DNA from 3 places in the Chromobacterium paludis genome. Region 1 is predicted to be linked to each of the others. Evidence: predicted binding sites of a transcription regulator. Region 1 holds the regulator's gene; each other region holds the start of a gene.

Region 1 (5,289 bases):
CAGCTGGTCCAGCGCGGTCTTGGCCGCGGATTGTTCCAGCTTGTTCAGGTAGTCCACCTCTGCCAGGCCCAGCACCTGGACGCGGTTGGGGTGGATGAAGTTCAGGTGGCCCACCAGCGCCAGAGTGGGGCGCTGGCCGTCATTGCCGATGACGTTGCCGATGACGTTGTCTGAGCCGCCGGTGCCGGCGACCCAGGTCAGGTTCAGCTTCTGCTGGTTGTCCTGATACAGGCGGCGCACGGTGATGCTAGGCATTGGGCATCCAATCGCAGAGCTGCTGGTAGAGTTCTTCCCGGCCGGAGGCGTTGAGCATTTTCTCGCGCATCTGGCGGCTGGAGAACAGTTGGGCCAGCTCAGACAGCACTTGCAGGTGCAGGTCGGTGGCGTGTTCCGGCACCAGCAGCACGAACAGACACTGCACCGGCTTGCCGTCCGGCGCCTCGAACGGAATCGGCGCCTTCAGCCGGATGAACACGCCGGTGGCTTCCTTCAGGCCGCGCGCGCGGCCGTGCGGAATGGCCACGCCCTGGCCCAGGCCGGTGGAGCCCAGTTTTTCGCGGCTGAACAGGCTGTCGAAGATTTCGCTGCGGGCGATGCCGCGCGTGTTTTCCACCAGAAGCCCGACTTGCTCGAACACGCGCTTCTTGCTGGAGACGTCCAGATCCAGCAGAACATGGTCCGGAGTCAGTATCTTGCCGATGAGATTCATATTGGATTATGCATGCGGCGCTGGAATAAACCCGGGATTCTACGTTGCCTTGATAGTACTGAAAACCGGGCGGCGCAAAGAAAAACGGGAACCCCTGGGTTCCCGTTGTTTTCAAGCTCGCGTCACAGCGAGGCCTGAGACGCTTCGCCGGAGCTCTGGGCCCGGTGTTCGGTCAGCTTTTCCTTGTGCTTGAGCACCTGGCGGTCCAGCTTGTCCATCAGCAGGTCGATGGCGGCGTAGAGATCGGCCTCGGAGGCTTCGATGTGGATGTCCTTGCCGGACAGATGCACATTGACCTCGGCCTTTTGAACCAGTTTGTCCACGGACAGCGTAACGGAGACGTCGATCACATTGTCGACGTGGCGGGTAATGCGCTCCAGTTTGTTCTCGATGTATTCGCGCAGCGATGGCGTGACTTCCAGGTGCAGGCCAGTTACTTTGAGGTTCATACCCTAGCTCCTTCTGGTGTTGACCGCCCGGGCGGGTTGTCGGGCGGCATTGTATTCTTGTGCTGACTCCTCACAGAGCCTTGCGCAGATTCACCGCCGGAATCTGCATGGCTTCACGATACTTGGCTACGGTGCGTCTGGCAACCTGTATTCCCTGCTTGGCCAGCGCGTCGGCGATGGCGCTGTCGGACAGCGGCTTCGCCCGGTTTTCGCCTTCTATCATGCCGCGGATGTGAGCCTTGATGGCGGTGGCGGAGCACTCGTCACCGCTTTCAGTCTCCAACGAACTGCCGAAGAAATACTTGAGTTCGAACAAACCTCTCGAACAAAGCAGGTATTTTTGGCTGGTGGAGCGGGATACGGTGGATTCGTGCAGGCCCAGTTCCTCTGCGATATCGCGCAGGATCAGCGGGCGCATCGCCACTTCGCCTTGTTCAAAGAACAATTGTTGACGTTCAACAATAGCTTCCGCCACTTTCAGAATGGTGTCAAACCGCTGCTGGATGTTCTTCACCAGCCAGCGCGCCTCTTGCAGGCGGGCCGACATTTCGCCGCCCTGGCCCCGGCTGTCGGCCAGCATGCGTTCGTACAGCTGGTTGACGCGCAGCCGCGGCACGGCCGAGCGGTTCAACTCCGCCACCCAGCGGCCCTTGAGTTTGCGCACGCTGATGTCGGGGATCACGTAGTGGACATCGCCGTGATGGAAGCCGGTGGCCGGATGCGGGTTCAGCCGCGCGATCAGGGCCTGCGCCGCGCGCAGCTCGGCATCGGTGCAGCCCAGTAGCTTCTTCAGCTTGGCGTAGTCGCGGCCGCCCAGCAGCGCGAGGTGTTGTCGGACGATGGCCAGCGCCAGGGCATGGCCGGGCTCCGCGGCGGGGAGGCGCTGCAATTGCAGCTGCAGCGATTCCGCCAGCGTGCGCGCGCCCACGCCGGCCGGGTCGAACTGCTGCAGCAGCGCCAGGCCTACCGCCAGTTCGTCGCTGTCCAGCAGCAGTTCCAGCGGCAGATGGCTGGCCAGTTCGTCCAGGCTGGATTGCAGATAGCCGTCGTCGTCCAGCTCCTCGATCAATAGCCGCACGATGGCTTCGTCGCGGCGGGGCAGGGCGATTTCGCCCAGCTGGGCCAGCAGGTGCTCTCGTAGGCTGACCGGGCAGGGCACGTTGAGCATGGGGTCGTAGTCGTCGCCGCCGCCCTGGGCGCGGCTGCCGGCGCCCCAGTCCATCAGCTCGCCTACGCTGTCGTCGCGGCTGTCGGCCGGCTCGTCCGGCGTCGAACTATCCTGGCTTTCGGATGCGGACTCGCCGTCCCGCGGCTCGTCGCCGCGCTCCAATAGCGGATTGTCCAGCAGGAAGCGCTCCACCTCGGCCTGCAGGTCCAGCGTGGAAAGCTGCAGCAGCTTGATGGACTGTTGCAGCTGCGGCGTCAGCGTCAGCTGTTGCGAAACCTTGAGCTGTAGTGCCTGCTTCATCGCTTACAGGTGGAAGTGCTCGCCAAGGTAGACTTTGCGCACCTTGTCGTTGTTGACCAGTTCCTCGGGCACGCCGGAGGCCAGCACCGAGCCGTCGCTGATGATGTAGGCGCGGTCGCAGATGCGCAGGGTCTCGCGCACGTTGTGGTCGGTGATCAGCACGCCTATGCCGCGTTCCTTCAGGAAGGAGATAATTTTCTGGATGTCGATGACGGCGATCGGGTCCACGCCGGCAAACGGCTCGTCCAGCAGGATGAAGCGCGGGCGGGTGGCCAGCACGCGCGCGATCTCCACGCGGCGGCGCTCGCCGCCGGACAGCGCCAACGCGTTGCTGTCGCGCAGGTGGCCGATGTTCAGGTCGTCCAGCAACAGGTCCAGCTCCTGTTCCAGCTCCTTGCCTTTGAGGCCGGCGATCTCCAGGATGGCGGCGATGTTTTCTTCCACCGTCATGCGGCGGAAGATGGATGCCTCCTGCGGCAGGTAGCCCAGGCCCAGCTGGGCGCGCTGGTGGATGGGATAGTGGGTGAGGGATTGCTCATCCAGCCGGATGTCGCCGTCGTCGGCGCCGATCAGGCCGACGATCATGTAGAAGCTGGTGGTCTTGCCGGCGCCGTTGGGGCCGAGCAAGCCGACGACTTCGCCGCTTTCTATGCTCAGCGAGACGTCCTTGACCACCGTGCGCTTCTTGAAGCGCTTCTTCAGGTGGGAAACGGTGAGAACGCTGTGCTTCATGGCTTGGCTGCCCCGCCGGCCGGTTGCGAGGCGGCCTTTTTCTTGGGCTGGATGATGACCACGGCGCGGCCCTGGCCGCTGGCGGACGGGCCGCCGCCCACGACTTCGAAGGTTTCGTCCAGGGTGTTGTAGCGGATCACATTGCCGATGGACAGGTCGCCGTTGCGCTTGACGCGCGCATTGCCGGTCAGCACCACCAGATGCTTGGCGCTGTCGTAGTCCAGCACGCTGGTTTGGCCCTCTACCCAGCCGCCGTCGTTGTCCATTTTCTGGCGGAAGGTGACGATGCGGCCGGTAGCGTGCAGCGTCTGGTTGCCGTCCTTGTCCTGGCTCACGGTCAGCTTGTCGCCGGTGAGGCGCAGCGTGCCTTGCACCACCACGACATTGCCGCTGCAGGTGGAGACGTTCTTGTTCTTCAGCTCCGAAACGCAGCCGTTGTCGCTGGTGATTTCGATGTTCTTGTCGCGGTCGGCCTGTTCGGCTTGGGCCAGCGCGGCGGCGGCCAGCAGCAGGCCGGCCAGCAGGATGCGGGGTTTATTTGGCATAGATGATCTTGGTTCTGGAAAGCAGAGTCAGCAGCCCTTGCTGGTGCTGGTACAGGAAGCCGATGGAGTGCGCTTCGGAGTGGCCGCGGTAGATCGCCGTCGGGGCCTTGGAGCTGGCCACCTCCTTGCCGGTGTCCACCAGCATCGCGCTGCTCAGCATGCGGATTTCCGGCTGCTGCGAGTCTGCGGGTTTGATCAGGGTGACGTTCTTGTCGAAGTATGCCTGTTGCGTCTTGTTGTTGTAACGGCCGGTTTCGCCGATGACGTGGTATTGCAGCACGCCTTGCTGGTACTGGTACAGGTCCGGCTTTTCGAAATACGCTTCCGGCTTGCCGGGGTATTGCCACATGCGGCTGGCGATCAGGCGGTCCATCAGCTTGCCGTGTTCGTCGTAGCGGGTGGCCACCAGGTTTTCCGCTACGTATTCCGGTTTGTCCGGGTCCAGCTCGCGGTGGCGGGTGTCCCAGCGCGAAATCTGGTCCAGCCACAGCGTCAGCATGGCGGTGAGGCCGATCAGCAGCACCGGGAACAACCGGTGGGAGCGCAGCAGGCGCATCATGCCAGGTATTCCGCGATGATGGCGTCGAAGGTGCCCTGCGCCTGCATGATCAGCTCCACCAGTTCGCGCACCGCGCCGTGGCCGCCGGGGTTGCCGGTGACATAGTGGCAGTGCTGTCGCACTTGCGGCGGCGCCTCGGGCACCGCCACCGCCAGGCCGACGCGGGTCAGGATGGGCAGGTCGATCAGGTCGTCGCCGATGAAGGCGCATTCTTCGGCGGAGAAACCGGTTTTTTGCAGCAAGTCGGCCAGCGCCACTTTCTTGTCATGCACGCCGCCGTAGTAGTGGTCTATCTTCAGCGCGCGGGCGCGGTGCTCCACGCAGCGGTCGGCGCGGCCGGAGATGATGGCCAGCTGCACGCCGGTGCGGCTGAGCAGGCGCAGGCCCAGACCATCCTGCACGTAGAAGGATTTGCTCTCTTCGCCCTGGGCGTTGTAAAAGATGCGGCCGTCGGTCATCACGCCGTCCACATCCATGATCAGCAGTTTCACCTTGCGGGCCTGCTCGGAAATCATGCGCATATCTGTCCTTGCGGCCGCCGGCCTTGCGGCCGGGCGGCGGGAGTTAAAACACGCCGGCGCGCAGCAGGTCGTGCATGTGCAGCACGCCCGCCGGCTTGCCGTCGGCGTCGACGACGACCAGGCTGGTGATTTGGTGCTGCTTCATCAGGAAGCCTGCCTCCGCCGCCAGCTTGTCGGCTTGCATGGTGCGCGGAGAGCGGCTCATGGCCTCGTCTATGGTCAGGCGGTAGACGTCCGCGCCCTTTTCCAGGGTGCGGCGCAGGTCGCCGTCGGTATAGATGCCCAGCAGGTCGCCGCCGTCCGTGA
Region 2 (5,289 bases), 1.9 Mb from region 1:
CCCGCTGATGTGGCGCCTGGAGCACTACAACATCGACCTGGGCAAGAGCGCCGCGCCCATCCTGAAGTACGCCGAGCGCATCTTCCAGCGCCAGTCTTTCATCGACTCGCTGACGCCGTCCGAGAAGGCGATGCGCAAGTAAGGAAACGCGATGAGCACCAGCACCAAGCCCTACATGATCCGCGCCTTGCACCAGTGGTGCTGCGACAATGGCCACACACCCTACGTCGTGGTCTGGGTCAATGATAAAACCGATGTGCCGCGCGAGTTCGTCAAGAACAACGAAATCGTGCTGAACATCGCTTACAGCGCGACCAAGAATCTGAAGATGGACAACGACTGGATCTCGTTCTCAGCACGCTTTGGCGGAATGTCGCGAGAGATCTGGCTGCCGGTGGGCAATGTGATGTCCATCTTCGCGCGCGAGACGGGCGAGGGCATGGGCTTTGAGGTGGAGCCGATGGCGGATCACGCCGACTTGAAACCGGCGCCGGACGCGTCTGGCAAAAGTGATGACGAGCCGGGTCCGAACCGCCCCGGCGGCCGTCCCAGCCTGCGCATCGTCAAGTAGGCAGACCAAACACGAAACCGGCCCAAGGCCGGTTTTTTTTTGCGCCCGCTGCGGCGCGTGGACGAAAAAAAACGGGGCCGAAGCCCCGCCAAGTCCCTTACACAACAATCTTGATCGGTCTGGTTTACTCCACGCGCTCGCCGTGCAGCACCAGGTCCAGGCCCTCGCGCTCTTCGTCTTCGGCGACGCGCAGTCCCAGTACCATGTCCACTAGTTTCAGCAGCACAAAGGTTACTACCGCGCAGTAAGCCGCGGTCACGCCGACGCCCAGCGCCTGGGTGGCGAGACTGCCGTCGGCGCCGCCGATGTCCTTGACCGCGAACACGCCGGTCAACAGCGCGCCCAGGATGCCGCCCACGCCGTGCACGCCGAAGGCGTCCAGAGAGTCGTCATAGCCCATCATGTGTTTCAGCCCGGTGGCGCCCCAGAAGCACACCACGCCTGCGGCCAGGCCGATGGCCAGGGCGCCCTTGACGTCGACGAAGCCGGCGGCCGGCGTGATGGCGACCAGGCCCGCCACCGCGCCGGAGGCGATGCCCAGCACCGACGGCTTCTTCTTGGCGATCCACTCGGCGAACATCCAGGCCAGCGCGGCCATCGCGGTGGCAACCTGGGTGGTGACCATCGCCATGCCGGCGCGGCCGTCGGCGGCGGCGGCGGAACCGGCGTTGAAGCCGAACCAGCCCACCCACAACATGGAGGCGCCCACCAGAGTCAGCACCAGGTTGTGCGGCGGCATGGCGTCCTTGCCGAAACCGACGCGCTTGCCCAGCACCAGCGCCGTGACCAGGCCGGCCACGCCGGCGTTGATGTGCACCACGGTGCCGCCGGCGAAGTCCAGCACGCCCTTATCTGCCATCCAGCCGCCCGGCGCCCAGACCCAGTGCGCCACCGGGGCGTAGACCAGCAGTGACCACAAGGTCATGAAGACCAGCATGGCGGAGAATTTCATCCGTTCGGCGAAGGCGCCGGTGATCAGCGCGGGGGTGATGATGGCGAAGGTCATCTGGAAGGTCATGAACACCGATTCCGGGATGGTGCCGGCCAGCGGGTGCACCGCCACCTTGCCAGCATCCTTCATGAATACCATGCCGTCCAACATGACGCGAGACAGGTCGCCGATATACGGATTGCCTACGGTGAAGGCCAGGCTGTAGCCGATGACCGCCCACAGCACGGTCACTAGCGCAGTGATGGCGAAGCTTTGCATCAGCGTGGCCAGCACGTTCTTCTTGCGCACCATGCCGCCGTAGAACAGCGCCAGGCCGGGAATGGTCATGAACAGCACCAGGGCGGTGGAGGTCAGCATCCAGGCGGTGTCGCCGGAGTTGATCACCTTGACGGCAGCCACCGCCGGGCCTGCCGGCGCGTCGGCCAGGGCCGGCAGGGAGAGGGTGGCGAGCGCGGCCGCCGCTGCAGCGAGTTGTTTTTTCATTATCGTTTCCCCAGTGTCTCGTGGCGTCAGACGGCGTCGGCGCCGGTTTCGCCGGTACGGATGCGGATCACCTGCTCCAGGTCGTAGACGAAGATCTTGCCGTCGCCGATCTTGCCGGTGCGGGCGGATTTTTCGATGGCTTCCACCACCTGGTCCAGCAGCGCGTCGTCGATGGCGATTTCCAGCTTGACCTTGGGCAGGAAGTCGACGACGTATTCGGCGCCGCGATACAGCTCGGTGTGGCCTTTCTGGCGGCCGAAGCCTTTGACCTCGGACACGGTCACGCCTTGCACGCCAATGGCGGACAGGGCTTCGCGGACTTCGTCAAGCTTGAACGGCTTGATGACTGCGGTAACGAGTTTCATGACGGCTCCTTTTCGGGCGGTAGACAGATTTGGTTCTGCTGCGAACGGTAATGCAGGAATCGTGCCAGCTCGTGCGGAGGCCGCCACTATTCATGATGCGGCGCAATAGCGGGGCCTGGTCGCATTATGGCACTGTATTTGTGCACTGCAACGGGAATGAGTGCACCGTCATGGTGCGCAGGGGTGGGCGTATATCAGCTGGCTTTCGCGGCGGGGCGGTGAGGGACTCGCCGACGGGACAGGAAGGCGGGAGCAAGGCAGCGCTTTTTGCTACACTCCGCTTGAATATCAAGACACTGCGGGAGTCCGAATATGTTGAGTCAGAAACTGTTTGAAGAAATCAGCGCCAAGATCAGCGAAACCATCGCCGCCAGCCCGGCCAAGGACATCGAAAAGAACGTGCGCGCCATGATGGCCTCCACCTTCGCCAAGATGGATCTGGTGACGCGGGAGGAATTCGACGTGCAGCAAGCGGTGTTGACACGCACGCGCGAGCAGTTGGCGGCGCTGGAGTCGCGTTTGGCCAAGCTGGAGGGCCAGGTGTTCCCGGCGGAGGCGGCTGAGAAGGTGGCGGAACAGTCGGAGCTGGGCCACTCCTGAATGGCGGAGGCGAATTAGACATCGCTCCTGGCGCACGCTCGCGGCCTGCTGCGACATCGCGCGGGGATGCCGCCAAAACCTAGTCATGCGTGTCGATATGGCCTCATTCAAACAAGGGAGTCCGGTTTGACATCCACAAGCGCAGCACTACAGTCCAAAGCCGTGCGAGAAGGGACGGCCCGCTGATGTCGCTCGCCATCTTGTACAGTCGCGCCTTGCAGGGCATGCAGGCGCCGGAGGTGGCGGTAGAGGTGCATCTGGCCAATGGGCTGCCTGCCTTCACCTTGGTGGGATTGCCCGAGGCCGAGGTGAAGGAAAGCCGCGAAAGGGTGCGTGCGGCCATCCTGACCTCTGGTTTTGAGTTTCCCGCGCGGCGCATTACCGTGAACCTGGCGCCGGCCGATCTGCCCAAGGATTCCGGCCGTTTCGACTTGCCCATCGCCATCGGAATCCTATTGGCTTCGGGCCAGGTCAAGTGTGATGATATCGCTCAGTATGAGTTTGCCGGAGAACTGGCCCTGGGCGGAGCCTTGCGCCAGGTCCGGGGCGCGCTGGCGATGGCCTGTCATTGCCAGGCTGCGGGGCGCGCTGGCGATGGCCTGTCATTGCCAGGCTGCGGGGCGCGCTTTCGTCTTGCCGGCGGAGAGCGCGGCGCAGGCGGCGGCGGTGGTGGGCGCGCGCGTTTATGGCGCCGCCACGCTATTGCAGGCCTGCGCGCATTTGAACGGCTTGCAGCCCTTGCCACCGATTGCCGCGCCGGAGCCGATGGCGGAGCCGAACTATCTCGATCTGGCCGATGTCAAAGGTCAGTCCGTCGCGCGCCGCGCGCTGGAAATTGCCGCGGCGGGGGGGCATAGCTTGTTGCTGATGGGGCCGCCTGGCACGGGAAAGTCCATGTTGGCCGCGCGTCTGCCCGGTTTGCTGCCGGCTTTGTCCCGCGATGAGGCGCTGGAAAGCGCGGCGGTGCAGTCGTTGGCCACGCAGGGTTTCCGATCAGAAACCTGGGGGCTGCGCCCGTTTCGTTCTCCTCATCACACCTCTTCCGCCGTGGCGCTGGTGGGCGGAGGCAGCGATCCGCGGCCTGGCGAAATCAGCCTTGCCCACCATGGCGTGTTGTTTCTGGACGAATTGCCTGAGTTTGACCGCAAAGTGCTGGAAGTGCTGCGCGAACCGATGGAAAGCGGCGTGATCCATATTTCGCGGGCGGCGAGGCAGGCTAGTTTCCCGGCGCGCTTCCAGTTGGTGGCGGCGATGAATCCCTGTCCTTGCGGCTATTTCGGCCATTCGTCCGGCCGCTGCCATTGCTCGCCGGAGCAGGTGGCGCGTTACCGCGGCAGAATATCGGGGCCTTTGCTGGATCGCATCGATCTGCATGTTGAAGTGCCGTCTTTGGATGCCGCGGAGTTGCAGCGAGCCGCTGCCGGCGAATCCAGCGACTTGGTGAGAGAGAGAGTGGCTAAGGCGCGGCAACGGCAGTGGGCGCGACAGGGCGGCTTGAACGCCGGCTTGCAAGGCGTGCAGCTGGAGCGGCATTGCGAGGCCGATGCGGATGCCTTGGCTGTGTTGGCCAAGGCCTTGCAACAACTTGGCTTGTCGGCGCGCGCTTATCATCGGATACTTCGGGTTTCGCGCAGCATTGCGGATTTGCAAGGCGCGGAACGGATAGGCCGCAATCATGTCTTGCAGGCGATCCAATTAAGGCGGCTTGCCGTGGCGGGCGCCTGATTGGGGGTATCCATCAACCCGGATGGCATCGCTTCCATCCGTTTGACAACAATAGCGGTAGTGGTGAATGGCAAATCGAGATCTGAAAAATTCTCCTCGTCCGTCTCGCGGACGCGGCAACTCCTCCTCTTCGCGCAGCGGCGGCGGGGGGCTGATGGCCGGCCTGATCATGGGCCTGATCATCGGCGTTGCGGTGGCGGTGGGATTAGCCATGTATCTCAATCGGTCGCCGGAGCCGTTTCAAGTAAAGAACGCGCACAAGGCGGAAACGACCCAAGCGCCAACGCCAACTGAATTGCTGGCGCCGGGAACCAAGATCGCCGAGGAGCCGCCTGCAGGGCCGGCTTCCGCGCCCGCGCCCGCCCCTGCGCGCGCCACGCTGGACAGTACCGACTCGGTTCCATTGCCACCGCCGGCGCCGCATGAGGCCAAGCCTAAGCCGGCTGCGCCGGCGAAAAGCGGCAAGGACGATCAGCGCTTTGATTTCTACAAGATACTGCCGGGTCAAGTGGATGCGGTGACGTCGGATGCCAAGGGCGACAAAGGTGGGGAACCTTCGACTGGCGCTTCGGCCAAAAAGGTCTACCTGCAGC
Region 3 (5,289 bases), 520 kb from region 1:
CGGTGGAAGCCGGCTTGATCACGGAGCTGACGCGGGCCTTGCTCAAGCAGGCGGCCTCGGAGTTGAGCCAGGTGGCGCTGCCGGCCGGCTTCATGGTGGCTTTCAATATCGCCAGCGAATCCTTGGCCTCCCCGGCGCTGCTGGATGACTGCAGGGAGTTGCTTGAGGTGCTGAAGGCGAATCAGGGCGTGTTGGTGCTGGATGTGTCCGAGCGCTCGCCGCTGCGCGAGGAAGCCGCCACGCTGGAAGTGATCTGCGCCTTGCGGCGGGAGGGGGTGCAACTGGCGCTGGATGACTTTGGCTCCGGTTACGCCGATCAGGCTTACCTGCGGCGCTGGGGCTTCGACTTCCTGAAAGTGGAGAAGGGCTTCGTGTCGGCCTTGGGGCGGGAATGCCTGCGCGGCAATGTGCTGGAGAACGCCGCCTTGACGCCCGGGCGAGTGGGCGCCAAGGTGATCGTAAAGGGCGTGGAGACCCAGGGGCAGCAAAACTACTTGAACGTCAAGGGTTATGAATTGCTGCAGGGTTATTACTTTGGCAGGCCCATGGGGTTGGGGCATTTCAGGCAGTGGCTGTATTCCGGCATCGCCGAGGACAGGCAGGCGGTGCGCTTGCGCGAAGAGGCCTCCGCGCGCAAGGGGTGAATGGGCGGCTTTGGCGCGGCGGCGGCCTTTGTTACAATGCCGCCTTTTTATTTTCAAGGACGCAGAGGAATGCAATACGCCGTGCAGCGCTACGCCGCCACCCGGCCCTGGGCCAAGCGGGTGGCCCAGCTTTACGCGCAGGCCGTTCAGGCCGCGGAGGCCAGGAAACAGATGCAGGACGTGATCAAGCGGGAATTGGAGCGGGCGGCGCAGGTGTTCGATATTCCTCAGTCCGCCATCGTGACGGAGTTGGCCCTGGCCGAGGCTTGGGGGCATTTTGCCCGCCAAGGCCGCGTGGTGTCGCATCTGGATGACGATTTGGCCAAAGCGCTGGCGCATACGCGGCAGCCGGGCAATCTGCCGGATACGCTGGTGCTGCCCGCGGACGCCTTTTTTCTGCATGTCCCCGGAGAGGGCGGCGCTTTCGTCGTGCACCAGCCGGAGCGGCGCGCCCTGTTGCTGACCATGGTGCGCATGGGTTTTGCGCCGGATGGCGTGAACTGGCTGCAGGCGGCGGATCAGGTTGAACTGGTGCGCGTGGAGTATCCCGGCGAACTGGGGCCGCAGCTGGGCGAGGTAGAAGCCGGGTGGCAAGTATTGTTGGCGGCCGTGCTGAATGGCCTGGCGATGATGACTCAGTCCAGGCTGTCTCTGGCCAAGGCATGGGAGGCGGCGGCGCCGGCGCAGTGGGTGGCCGATGCCGCGCACCCCGCTTGCGCCAAGACGCGGCAGAAGGCGCGAGGCTTGCTGCTGAAAAGCGGCTTTGGCGAGATCACGTTTTGCCGCGTCGAGGACCTAGCGCCGGCTGAGGCCTATGCCATGCAAGGGTATTGGCGCCGGCAGGCTTTTGGCGAGGACAAGGCGCACTCGCGCCTGGTGTGGGTGGCGCCGCGCTGAGTCCTGCCGCGCCCGCCCCGGTCCGGCGTTGCGCCGCTCTATGGCGCTGTTGGGGGGGGGCTTGGTGATGCGAGTCGCGGCGGCGAGGGGCAGCTGTTCTTGCTGTGTGGCGTCTGTCTGACTGGGGCCCGGATGGCGCGCCACGAATGGCGCTAAACTCTTCGTTTTGATGATTCCATCTGGAGTGCGCTGTGTCTTGTCCTCGTATCCTTTTGCGTCCGGGTGGTCCGGATTTTTCTCGGATTGTTGCCGGCATGTGGCGGCTGGCCGGCTGGAATCTGTCCGTCGCTGAGCGCGTGCGTTTCATCGAGTCATGCCTGGAACTGGGCGTCACCACCTTCGATCATGCCGACATCTATGGCGATTATCAGTGCCAGAAGTTGTTCGGCGAGGCGCTAAAGGCGGCGCCTGCGCTCAAGGAGCGCATCCAGTTGGTGGGGAAGTGCGGGATCAAGCTGGTGTCTCCGCATCGGCCGTCGCATCGCCTCAAGCATTATGACACCAGTGCGGCGCACATCCTGGCATCGACCGAGCAAAGCCTGAGGGAGTTGCAGGTGGAGGCGCTGGACCTGCTGCTGATTCATCGGCCCGATCCGTTGATGGATTACGACGAAATGGCGCGCGCGTTCGAGCGGCTTCGCGCCGACGGCAAGGTGCGGCATTTTGGAGTGTCCAATTTCACACCGGCGCAGTTTGCCGCGCTGGATAGCCGTTTCGAGCTGGCGACCCATCAGCTTGAGTTTTCGCCCTTGCATCTGACGCCATTGTTCGATGGCCAGTTCGATGTCCTGCAGCAGCGTGGCGTGGCGCCCATGATTTGGTCCGCATTGGGCGGCGGTGCCTTGTTTGCGACTCAGGCCGCCGAGTCCTCGCCATTGCAGCGATGCTTGTCTGCGCAGGCTGCCGAGCTGGGTGTATCGGTGGCGGCGCTGGTCTATGCCTGGATTCTGCAGCTGCCATGCCGCCCCTTGCCGCTGACCGGCAGCGGGCGCATCGAGGTGGTGAGGGAGGCGGTGGCTGCGACGTCGCTTGAGCTGGATCGCCAGCAGTGGTATTGGCTATTGGAGGCTGCTTGCGGGCATGCGGTGGCTTAGCTCTGCCGCGCCCGCCCCGGTCCGGCGTTGCGCCGCCTGGGGCGGTGGCGCTGTCGGGAGTTTTGCCGGCAATGCTGGCGGAGCGTCGCGGGGCCAGCATGGGTGCCGGCTGGGGGCTTGTGCGCGCTAGTACTCGTTGAGCAGGCGGCGAACCAGTGCGCGCAGCTGCTCCATGTCGAAAGGCTTCTCGCAGCAGGCGGCGATGCCGGCGTCTTCCAGCGCCTCGTCTCCGGCGATATCGTTGTGGCTGGTGATCATCAGGATGGGTGTGCCGGGCTGCAGCTCGCGCTCCCGCACGTGGCGGGCGAATTCCAGCCCGTTCATGCCTGGCATATTGTAGTCGGTGATGATGAGCTTGAAGGGTTCCTGTTCCAGGTATGGTAGCGCCGCTTCGGCGTTGGCGGCCTCGCAGAAATGTTCGAAGCCCAGCTTCTCCAGCACTTGGCGGATGTGATGGCGAGAGGTGCTGCTGTCGTCGACTATCATCACGCTCATCAGCGCCATGTCGGCGTCCACTTCCGCGCCCAGGCTTTCGCAATTGATGAAGCTCATCACGGTTTGCATGGTCTCGGCCAGCTGGGTGTTTTCAAACGGCTTGGGCAGGATGGCCAGGCTGCCGGCCTGGCGTATGCTCTCCAGCCGCTCGGGATTGCTCTCGCTGCTGATCAGGATGAAGGGCATGTCGTAGAGGTCTGAGCTTTCACGCAGGTTTTGCACCAGATCGGCCCCCGTCATGTCCGGCAGGTAATACGCGCTGATGACCAGGCTGGGGCGGAGCTCTCTGGCCTGGTTGATCAAGTCCTCTCCCGTCGCATGGACTTCTATCTGGCTTGCGCCCAGCTCTTCCAGTGCCTTGGTGATGATCTGGGCTTGCACCGGCGAAGGCTCCGCCAGCGAGATCAGCAATTCTTCTAGGGCCAGCATGGCTCCACTCCCATATATCCCTTATTGCATTATTGACGGTTTTGGCATGAATTGGCATGGCGGGCAAGCAAATTTGTGGCGAAGGCCCGGCTTGCGAAGCTTGCCGGGTGGGCGGCAAGTTTTGCCGCCGTGCGGCTGGCGTGGGCTGCGGGCTATGGGCGGACATGGGAAATCAATGGCTTAGCGCTGTATTTTTCCTGGCATGGTTTGTGCTTAATGAAGGCCGTCAGTCAGGAGGTGGTTCATGTTAGACAAGATTGCCCACTATTTCGATTTCCAACAGCGCGCGCTCGACCTGCAGGCTTATCGAGCCGAAGTGATAGGCAGCAATATCGCCAACGCGGAAACGCCTTATTACAAGGCGGTGGACTTCGACTTCAAGGCAGCCTTGCAGGCGCAGACGGAAAAACAGAACCGCCTGGTCCTGGCGGTGACCGATGCGCGCCATATCGAAGGCGCGGCGGCCCAGGGCGGGGCGACTCCGCTGCAATACCGCTCGGCGGTGCAGCCCAGCCTGGATGGCAACACGGTGGACATGGATGTGGAGCGCGGCGCTTTCGCTGACAACGCTTTGCAATACCAGACCACCCTGACTTTTCTGAATAAGCGGATCAGCGGCCTGAACGCCGCGATCCAAGGCAGCGGCAACGGAGGTTGAGCTAAATGTCTCTGTCCAATTTGTTCAATATTTCCGGTTCGGCGCTGTCTGCGCAGTCCATGCGCCTCAATGTGGTGGCGAGCAATCTGGCCAACGCCGAGAGCGCCACCAGCTCCACGGGCCAGCCGTACAAGGGGCGCCATGTGGTGTTCACGGCGGTGCCGGTGGACAGCGCCCAGCCGCAGGTGGCCGGCGTGCGCGTCACCTCGGTGGTGGAGGATCAAAGCCCGCCGCGCCTGAAATACGAGCCGGGCAACCCCTTGGCCGACGAGCGCGGCTATATCGCCATGCCCAATGTCAACGTGGTGGAGGAAATGGCGGACATGATCGCCGCCTCCCGCGCTTACCAGAACAACGTTGAAATGATGAACACCGCCAAGACCCTGATGCAGAAGACCCTGCAGCTGGGCCAGTGATTTAGAGGATTAAGCCATGGCTACCGCAAGCACCTCATACAATTACAGCCAGCTCAATAACCAGGCTGTATCAGGCGCCAACGCCCTCTCTAGCGTCAATGGGGCCGGCAATGGCAACACTTTGACCGCGACCAGCGCGCAGGACATGCAGAACAACTTCCTGAAGCTGCTGACTGCCCAGCTCAATGCTCAGGATCCGCTGAATCCGATGGACAACAGCCAGGTGACCAGCCAGATGGCGCAGATCAGCCAGGTGGCCGGCATCCAGTCGCTGAATCAGACCATGCAGCAGATGGTGGGCGCGCAAAGCGCCACCCAGTCCATGATGGCGGCCAGCATGATAGGCAGCAATGTGTTGGTGGCGGGCAATAGCCTGCCCACGCCGGCGGCGGGCAAGCAGACCCAGGCTGGCGTGATGCTGAGCGGGCCCGCGGCGTCGATGCAGGTCGACGTGCTCGACAAGTACAACAATGTGGTGGATAGCTTCACCGAGTCCAACCCATCCGCCGGCATGAATACCTTCAGCTGGGACGGGACCGATGGCAAGGGCAATGCCCTGCCTGCCGGCAATTATACCTTCCAGGTCAAGGTGGCCCAGTCGAGCGCCAATGGCTCGACTACCGCCACTGCTTACAATATGCAGCAGGTCAAGGCCG

Evidence for each region. Region 1 encodes sigma-54, which starts transcription at its own class of promoters, with help from an activator protein. Its sites were predicted from a motif close to CTGGCACGCTTCATGCTT; they were not measured.
Region 2: the regulator sigma-54 is predicted to act here: its motif matches at 2,422-2,439, upstream of glnK (P-II family nitrogen regulator).
Region 3: the regulator sigma-54 is predicted to act here: its motif matches at 3,757-3,774, upstream of flgB (flagellar basal body rod protein FlgB).

Annotation. Positions count from the first base shown of each region.
Region 1 is NZ_CP043473.1:2,385,954-2,391,242, reverse strand. It holds gene hprK (HPr(Ser) kinase/phosphatase) at 1-255, opposite strand, end outside; gene ptsN (PTS IIA-like nitrogen regulatory protein PtsN) at 248-709, opposite strand; gene hpf (ribosome hibernation-promoting factor, HPF/YfiA family) at 832-1,158, opposite strand; gene FYK34_RS11045 (RNA polymerase factor sigma-54) at 1,229-2,626, opposite strand; gene lptB (LPS export ABC transporter ATP-binding protein) at 2,630-3,358, opposite strand; gene lptA (lipopolysaccharide transport periplasmic protein LptA) at 3,355-3,903, opposite strand; gene lptC (LPS export ABC transporter periplasmic protein LptC) at 3,893-4,462, opposite strand; gene FYK34_RS11025 (KdsC family phosphatase) at 4,459-4,983, opposite strand; gene FYK34_RS11020 (KpsF/GutQ family sugar-phosphate isomerase) at 5,027-5,289, opposite strand, start outside.
Region 2 is NZ_CP043473.1:11,293-16,581, forward strand. It holds gene FYK34_RS00075 (glutathione S-transferase N-terminal domain-containing protein) at 1-142, shown strand, start outside; gene FYK34_RS00080 (ClpXP protease specificity-enhancing factor) at 152-571, shown strand; gene FYK34_RS00085 (ammonium transporter) at 696-2,006, opposite strand; gene glnK (P-II family nitrogen regulator) at 2,033-2,371, opposite strand; gene FYK34_RS00095 (accessory factor UbiK family protein) at 2,684-2,971, shown strand; partial or broken gene FYK34_RS00100 (YifB family Mg chelatase-like AAA ATPase) at 3,157-4,696, shown strand; gene FYK34_RS00105 (SPOR domain-containing protein) at 4,764-5,289, shown strand, end outside.
Region 3 is NZ_CP043473.1:1,861,594-1,866,882, reverse strand. It holds gene FYK34_RS08510 (EAL domain-containing protein) at 1-644, shown strand, start outside; gene FYK34_RS08505 (hypothetical protein) at 714-1,541, shown strand; gene FYK34_RS08500 (aldo/keto reductase) at 1,733-2,635, shown strand; gene FYK34_RS08495 (response regulator) at 2,762-3,559, opposite strand; gene flgB (flagellar basal body rod protein FlgB) at 3,804-4,217, shown strand; gene flgC (flagellar basal body rod protein FlgC) at 4,223-4,633, shown strand; gene FYK34_RS08480 (flagellar hook assembly protein FlgD) at 4,650-5,289, shown strand, end outside.